One region of the Allobosea sp. UC22_33 genome, then DNA from elsewhere that is predicted to be linked to it. Evidence: riboswitches for the same ligand, from Rfam matches in the RefSeq annotation. Region 1 holds a riboswitch; the other holds the start of a gene.
What was found. Region 1 has a riboswitch for thiamine pyrophosphate ahead of thiC (phosphomethylpyrimidine synthase ThiC). Riboswitches for the same ligand answer to the same signal wherever they lie in the genome.
Positions count from the first base shown of each region.

Region 2: linked by a shared signal. The riboswitch ahead of ACFJGT_RS02030 (hypothetical protein) and the one ahead of thiC (phosphomethylpyrimidine synthase ThiC) in region 1 are both predicted to bind thiamine pyrophosphate.

Region 1 is NZ_CP170556.1:5,295,354-5,299,558, reverse strand. It holds gene ACFJGT_RS25640 (hydroxyethylthiazole kinase) at 1-557, opposite strand, end outside; gene thiC (phosphomethylpyrimidine synthase ThiC) at 554-2,431, opposite strand; TPP riboswitch at 2,512-2,616, opposite strand; gene ACFJGT_RS25630 (hypothetical protein) at 2,688-2,885, opposite strand; gene ACFJGT_RS25625 (hypothetical protein) at 2,934-3,212, opposite strand; gene ACFJGT_RS25620 (OmpA family protein) at 3,323-4,205, opposite strand, start outside.
Region 2 is NZ_CP170556.1:434,481-438,685, reverse strand. It holds gene ACFJGT_RS02040 (SLC13 family permease) at 1-603, opposite strand, end outside; gene ACFJGT_RS02035 (GntR family transcriptional regulator) at 804-1,469, shown strand; TPP riboswitch at 1,864-1,993, shown strand; gene ACFJGT_RS02030 (hypothetical protein) at 2,084-3,160, shown strand; gene ACFJGT_RS02025 (acyl-CoA reductase) at 3,166-4,205, shown strand, end outside.

The DNA of each region.
Region 1 (4,205 bases):
AGCGCGCTCGAGGCGCAGCCGAGCCCGGTCACCCTGCTCATCAATTCATGGCCATGCGCGACCGCCAGGGCCCGGTCTTCCGTCTCGATCCGGTCGACCGCGCCGGTGGTGACGCGCACGATGTCGCGCCGCAGCGCGAAAAGCGGCTCCAGCGTCGCCATTTCCGTGGCATTGCCGCGCACCAGCACGTCGAACAGGGCGAGTACGTCGCCGACCAGACGCAGCCGCAACGGCGAGAGCTCGACGAAGACCGGGTCGAGCACCAGCGGTATCAGGCGCTCCCGCGCAACGCCGACGAGCTTGGGAATGGCGCGCTCGCCTTCGAGGCTGAGCGTGCCGAGATTGATCAGGATCGCGCCCGCTCCGGCCGCAACGGCCTCGACCTCGTCGGGATGGCTGGCCATCGAGGGCACCGCCCCGACGGCCAGCAGGATGTTGGCGGTGACGTTCTGCGCCACCGTATTGGTCAGGCAGTGGACGCGCGGGCGGCGCCTGGCCACCCGCGCGAGGATCGATGCGACGCTGCCTGCGTCGAGCTTTTCGCTGAAAGCGCTCATTCAGCAGCAGGTAGATAGATACTCCCGCCCTTGTCGAGGAATTCCTTCGACTTGGCCGCCATGCCTTCCGCTGCCATAGCTTCAAGGCTCGCGCGCTCGTTGTCGCTCATCGCCAGCACCTCGGCGCGCAGGTCCTGCGTGATCTTCATCGAGCAGAATTTCGGCCCGCACATCGAGCAGAAATGCGCGACCTTGTGGGCGTCCTTCGGCAGGGTCTCGTCGTGGAACTCGCGGGCCGTGTCGGGGTCGAGCGCCAGGTTGAACTGGTCCTCCCAGCGGAAGTCGAAACGGGCGCGGGAGACCGCGTCGTCGCGGATTTTCGCGGCCGGATGGCCCTTGGCGAGATCGGCGGCATGGGCGGCGATCCGATAGGTGATGACGCCGGTCTTGACGTCGTCGCGGTTGGGGAGACCGAGATGCTCCTTCGGCGTGACGTAGCAGAGCATGGCGCAGCCGTACCAGCCGATCATCGCCGCACCGATGCCGGAGGTGATGTGGTCGTAGCCCGGCGCGATGTCGGTCGTCAGCGGTCCGAGCGTGTAGAACGGCGCCTCGCCGCACTCGCGCAGCTGCTTGTCCATGTTCTCCTTGATCTTGTGCATCGGCACATGGCCGGGGCCCTCGATCATGACCTGGCAGCCCTTGTCCCAGGCGATCTTGGTGAGCTCCCCCAGCGTCTCCAGCTCGGCGAACTGGGCGCGGTCATTGGCATCGGCGATCGAGCCCGGACGCAGGCCGTCGCCCAGCGAGAACGAAACGTCGTAGCGGCGCATGATCTCGCAGATCTCTTCGAAACGCTCGTAGAGGAAGCTCTCGCGGTGATGCGCCAGGCACCAGCGCGCCATGATCGAGCCGCCGCGCGAGACGATGCCGGTGACGCGATTGGCGGTCAGCGGGACGTAGGGGAGACGCACGCCGGCATGGATGGTGAAATAGTCGACGCCCTGCTCGGCCTGCTCGATCAGCGTGTCCTTGAACACCTCCCAGTCGAGCTTGATCGGATCGCCGCCGACCTTTTCCAGCGCCTGGTAGATCGGCACCGTGCCGATCGGGACCGGCGAGTTGCGCAGAATCCACGAGCGGATGTTGTGGATGTTGCGGCCGGTGGAGAGGTCCATCACCGTGTCGGCGCCCCAGCGGATCGCCCAGACCAGCTTCTCGACCTCTTCGGCCGCGCCGGAGGTCACCGCCGAGTTGCCGATATTGGCGTTGATCTTGACCAGGAAGTTACGGCCGATCGCCATCGGCTCCAACTCGGGATGGTTGATGTTGGCGGGGATGATGGCCCGGCCGCGCGCGATCTCCTCGCGGACGAATTCCGGAGTGACGAATTCCGGCACATTGGCACCGAAGCTCTCGCCATCGGCATGACGCTCCCGCGCGCCCTCCAGCATGGCGGCGCGGCCGAGATTCTCGCGATGGGCGACATAGATCATCTCGGGCGTGATGATCCCGGCCTTGGCGAACTCGTATTGCGTCGTCAGCTGGCCGGGCTTGGCCTGCAGGATCGGGCGCTGCGCCGGGCAGGCGGGCACGAGCTGGTCGGCTGAGATGTGGCCGTTATCGGCGGCGGTGACGGTGCGTCCCGCGACCTGCTCGAAACCGCGCGCGTCGAGCCAGGCGCGGCGCGGCTGGACCAGACCGGCATTGAGATCGATTTTCGCGTCGGTCTCGGTGAAGGGACCGCTGGGATCATAGAGGCGCACCGGCGGCTCGGCATCGGTGGTCAGGACCACCTCGCGGAAGGGCACGCGCATCTGCGGATGCTCGGGCGCGGCGACATAGATTTTGCGCGAGCCGATGATCGGCCCGGTCGTGACGCTTTGGGGGGCGGTCTTGACGCTGTTCTTCTGGGGTTTGGTGTGGGCATTCATGGGGGATCTCCTCCTTGGTACAGGTCAGGAGATCCGGCGTCGAAGCGGTTCAGTCGCTGTCTGCGGGCAAGGCTTTGCGCCCTGCGATCGCGTTCCAGTCCCTCCGCCGGTATGACCCGGATCAGGTTCGATGGGTTCAGCTTCGAAAGCCGTCTCAGCCCTTGCGGGCACCCCTCGGAACGAGGACGAGGTTAGGCGCAGCGCCGCCGATTGGCAACGGGCTGTGCGAAGCTCCGATAGGACTGGGAGGAATGGCTCAGGCGGTCCGGTCGACCAGCGCGCCCTGCCCGGCCGGCAGCACGGCTTGGGTCTGCTCGACGCTCTGCTGGAGCATGGCGAGAACGCCTTGCTCGGCCTGCGCATTCTGCTTGAGCATCTCGATGGAGAGCGCCTGCCGGGTCGAATCGGCCTGCATCGAGACAATGCTGCGGGCAAGGGAAACGGCGTCGCTCATGGCAGGCACCCTAGCCGGACAGCCCTACCAAATCCTGAACCCGACCCTTCAAGGTGCGATGATCGAGGGTACGGGCTTCGGCATCGGCGGATCGCGATCGGGCCTGACGGGAGCCTGCGTCTTGCCTTCGCCTGCACCGCGCTTCTCGTCGCGAGGCGCCACGCTGTTGGGCGCCGGCGGACGCACGGCTTCTCCCGCCCGTGGCGATAGCGGCACGCCGGGAGCACGCTGCTTGGCCGGAGGAGGCGCCGTCTGCGCTAGCACCGGCAACGCTCCCGGCAGACTCGCGACGAGCAACCCGGCCAGAACCGGAACGAGCTTTCTCATGGCGATACCTCCTTTCGGCCATCCCATGCAAACGAAACAGGCGCAGGGAACGGGTGTTCCCTGCGCCTGCGGAAGAGCGGGGCTGCTCCGAGAGCTGCCCGACCCGATCGTTACTGGTTCTGGCCGCTCAGCAGCGGCGTGATGCGCCGGAGCGTGACGCGCCGGTTCTCGCGCGCGGCCTCCTGCGTATTCACCTTCAGGTACTGCTCGCCATAGCCCTGAGTCGTCAGGTTCTCCGGCGGGATCTGGAAGTCGCGCGTCAGGATCTCCGCGACCGACTGCGCCCGGCGATCGGAGAGCGAGAGATTGTCGACATCGGCGCCGACGGCGTCGGTGTGGCCCTCGATGAGGAAGACCTCGTTGGGCGAGCGCTGGAGCGCGCGCTTCACCGAATCCGCCAGCACCGAGAGGCGCCGCACCTGATCCGGGCCCACCTGCCAGGAGCCGCTGTCGAAATTGATCGTGTCGACATCGACGCTGCGCATGCGGGCGCGCAGATCCGGCGAATAGCGGACCTCGTCCAGCGTGTAGCGGCGCGGGATCGCGGCGATCGGCGGGGCGGTGATCGTCTCGTAGATCAGCGCCTCGTCGGCCTGGCCGGCATCGACGATATAGCGCTCGCGCGGCATCGGCAGCGGCGGCGGCGGCAGCACGACGACATCGTCGGCGAAGCGCCCGGGACGATCCCGCAGCGTGTTGTCGATGATGATCACCTCGCGGTTGTCGCGGTCGATGCGGGTGCGGCGAAGCAGCCGGCCCTCCTCGTCCGTGACGGTGACGATCCGCGTGCCGTCCGGGCGCTCGAAGACCATGCGGTTCTCGTCGCCGCGGCGCTCGGAGCGACCCTGCCAGCCGAGATCGCGGAAGCGCTGGTCCTCATCGCGGCGGATGATGGCGCGGCCGTCATCGTCGCGGATGATGGTGCGGCCGGGCTCGCGGATGATGGTGACGTCACCCTCGCGCCGCTCCTCGCGGCGGCTGCGGATATCCTCG
Region 2 (4,205 bases), 590 kb from region 1:
CAACAGCTTGCGGCCGCCCAGCGCCATGAACAGCAGCAGCGCGACGGTCGCGTTGACGAGGAAGCTCGCCGCGAATGTCGTCATGGGGCTCAGCGGCAGGCCGGCCTTGGCGACGATGCCGTTGGTGATGCCGCCATAGATCGAGATCGGCGAGAACCCGCCGGCCTGGGCGCCGTGAACGATCATCAGACCCATCAGCAGCGGCGAGATCTGGTATTTGAAGGCGAAGCCGAGGGCGATGGGGGCGATGATCGCGACCGCGCCGGGGCTGACGGCGCCGACCGAGGTGAGCAGCGCCGAAATCCCGAACATGATCCACGGGATCGCCGCGATCCGCCCTCTCACCGCACGAACAGCCAAACGCACCAGCCAATCGATCGTGCCGTTGTTCTGGGCCAGGGCGAACAGCCAGGTGATACCGACCAGAGTGAGGAAAAGGCCGCCGGGAAAGCCGGCGATGATCTCGGCCGATTTCTGGCCCGCCAGCAATGTGCCGACCAGAAAGGCACCGATGAATGCGAGCACGCCCATGTTGATGGGCCAGAGTGTCGCGACAACGAACATCGCCACGAGGGCGTAAATCGAGATGAGTTGCGGCGTCATCGGGTGTCCTCCGGGGCTTTATTTTTTTGTCGGCGCCTTGCGTCCACGGATGTGGAGCAAGCGTGCCCTGCATCAGTTTGTATGCGTCGTTATCGTTCTTATATCCTACAAATGTCATGATGTATATATCGCTCTCCATCACGGGTTCGCCTTGCCCGCGTGTTATATTGCGGCGCCCGTCGCTGCCGGAGATTGCCAAGGTGAAGCCAGTTCCAACCACGATGCGGATCCGCGGGGCTTTGGAGAACGCAATCGTCGAAGGACGCTTTCCCCCCGGCGCAAGGCTCGATCCGGAGCTGCTGGCGCGCGAGTTCGACTGCTCGCGAACACCGATCCGCGAGGCTCTTCAGCAGCTCGAGGCATCCGGCCTGGTCCGGGTCTTCCCCAAGCGTGGCACCTTCGTCTCAGAATGGAAGGCGGAGGAGCTGGCCGAGCGCTTCGAGGTCATGGCCGAGATCGAGGCGGCCTGTGCGCGTCTCGCAGCCCGCCGTATCACCGATGCCGAGTTGACGGAGTTCGAGGCGGTTCATGGGGCCTGCCGTGCGCTGGCGGAGGCCGGCGATGTCGACGCGTATTACGTGCGCAATTCTGATTTCCACCACTGCATCTACCATGCGACGCACAACGCCTTCCTCGAACAGGAGGCGTCCCGGCTGCACGCGGTGCTGCAGCCCTACCGGCGCATGCAGCTGCGCGTGCGCAATCGGATGGCGCGCTCACTAGCCGAACACGATGACGTGCTGGCGGCCATCCGGTCAGGTGACGGCGAGGCAGCGGCGAAGGCGATGCGTGATCACGTGGTGATCCAGGGCGATCGCTTCCACGATCTGATCGCTGCTCTGCGCCAGGATAATCGAACGCTCTGACGGGGCGATGAAAGCGACGTGTTCGGCGGCACGGTCATGATCGGTGCGCCCGAGCCTATCTCCGCTTCCTGAAGCGCTTAAACAGGAAGCGCGGCAGGTGCCCACCCAGGAGCGTCTCGATCGTTCCGTCGAGGAGGAGCCGGAGAATAGGTGGGCCTCCCAGTATTCCTGCGCGGCCGTTACTCGCGACGGTGATTGCATGGCGCCACTGAGGCGCTTCCGCGGCACAGCTGGCGACGCCCCAAATCGCTGGCCTTTGTTGTGGCCGCGTTCGTCGCGCTCGTTGGAGCGGTCTCGTCCAAGCACCAGATGGAGGTCTCAAAGTGCATCCAACCACGCCCCCGCATGCAACCGCGTGATCGCTTGACAGCTCAGTCGATTGCTCGTCATCTGCATCCGTTCCCAGGGGGGCCTCGCTAGGAGGCTGAGATTCCGCCGGCTGGGCTTTCGAGCCCGAGCAACGCGGTGACCCTCCGAACCTGATCCGGATCATACCGGCGTAGGGATGCGGGACATGCGGCCGTCACAGGCCCTGATTCCAGCTTGCGCTCGTGATCCTTCCAGCGATCGACGCTCCCGGCTTGGCCGTGCGCGTCCGAACGGAGTGGGCTTAAGTGACGCAGGCCGAGATCATCGCGGCGCTATCGGCGTTCATCGCGCTTCCGGACGCGTCGGAAGCCGAATTCGAGGCGATGGCGCTCAAGGTCTTCGCCTATCAGTTCCGCAACAACGAGCCCTATAAGCGCTTCTGCCTGCAGCGCGGCCGCACGCCTCTCTCGGTGAAGCGCTGGCGCGATATCCCGGCCGTACCGATCACTGCCTTCAAGGACCTGACGCTGAGCTGCAGCCCGCCCGAGCAGGCGGAACGCGTGTTCATGACCAGCGGCACGACGCAAGGCATCCGCGGCCGCAGCTATCACCCGACGCTCGACGTCTGGAAACGCTCGATGCTGGTCAATTTCCGCGCGCGCTTCATGCGCGACACCAAGCGCATCCGCATGGGCATCCTCTTCCCGGACGTGACGGAACTGCCGAACTCCTCGCTCGCCACCTACCTCTCGCTCGCCAAGCAGGAGTGCGGCACACCTGATTCCCAGACCTTCATTGACGCGGACGGCCTCGACCTGGACGGCCTTCTGTCGGCTCTGGAGCAGGCGGAAAAGAGCGGCGAGCCCTATGCCCTGCTCGGCGCGAGCTATTCCTTCGTGCCCGTGCTGGATGCCCTCGCCGCCAGCGGCCGGTGCTTCGCCCTGCCGGAAGGCAGCCGCATCCTCGACACTGGCGGCTTCAAGGGGCAGTCGCGCGAGCTGGGACCCGACGAGTTCTATGACGGGCTCAGCGCCGCCTTCGGCGTGCCGCGTTCGGCCTGCATCAACATGTACGGGATGACCGAGCTGAGCTCGCAGCTCTATGACGAAGGCAATGCGGTCTGCCCCTCCGTCAAATCCGGGCCGCACTGGATCCGCAGCCGGGTGGTCGATCCGCTGACCGGCGTCGACCGGCCAGAAGGCCAGCGCGGGGTGATCGTCCATCACGACCTCGCCCATTTCAACTGCGTCGCGGCGATCCTGACCGAGGATGCCGGGGAGATCGTGCCGGGTGGTTTCAAGCTGCTCGGCCGCGTCGATGGCGAGGCCTCGAAGGGTTGCTCGGTCGCGGTCGCCGAATTCCTCGCAGCGGCCCGGGGCTGACTGCCGTGATCGAGCATGCGGGCCATCTCCCGGGCCTGAACCGCGAAGCGCTGCGCTGGCGCGAGGTCGGCCATAGCGCCTGGGGCGAGAACGCCGTAATCGCCCTGCCGGAGCTGGACGAGGCGCAGGCGGCAGCGCTCTCAGCGCATGTGCGCGACAATGCCCGCGCCCGGCTGAAGCGGATGGAGACCGCGCGCATCGTCGCCGCGATCGACGGCGCCATCGCGCGCCTGCTCGACCGCCAGCACCCGCTGCGACGCAAGGCCGAGCATCTCCTGCCGATCGTCACCGGCTATGACCGCGAGACCGTCCGCCTCGGCCTGACCGGCTATCTCAAGACCTTCCGCAAGCCGCAGCTCTTGCGCTTCCTGGCCGAGGATTTTGCCAATCCCGGCCTGCTCGACGGTTTCCAGCCGACGCCCAAGGGCGGCTATCTGCGCGCCCATGGCCCTGAGCTTCTGCTGCATATCTGGGCCGGCAATGTCCCCGCGCTCTCGCTCTGGAGCCTGATCTGCGGCTTGCTGGTCAAGGCCGGCAGCATCGGCAAGCTCGCATCGGCCGAGCCGCTGACGGCCGGATGGTTCGCGAGCCTGCTCACCGAGATCGATCCCGAGATCGGCGAATGCCTCGCCGTCACCTGGTGGAAGGGTGGCGAAGCGGTGGCGGAGCCGGTCTTCCTGCGCGAGGCCGACACGGTGATGGCCTATGGCAGCAACGCTACGCTGACGGCCCTGCGCGCCAAGCTGCCGATCACCACGCGATTCCTGCCGCATGGCCACAAGATCGGCTTCGGCGTCGTCGCGCGTGAAGCGCTCGACAGCCGAAAGGCCCCGGCGCTGGCCCGGCTCGCCGCCCATGACGTTGTCCGCTACGAGCAGCAGGGCTGCTACTCGCCGCAGATGCTCTTCGTCGAAAACGGCGGAAAGGTCAGTCCTTCGGAGTTCTCCCGCTACGTCGCGCAGGAACTCGCCGCCTTCGCCTCGCGCCATCCGCGGCGCGCGCTTTCGTCGGGCGAGGCGGCTTCGATCGCATCATGGCGCGGTAC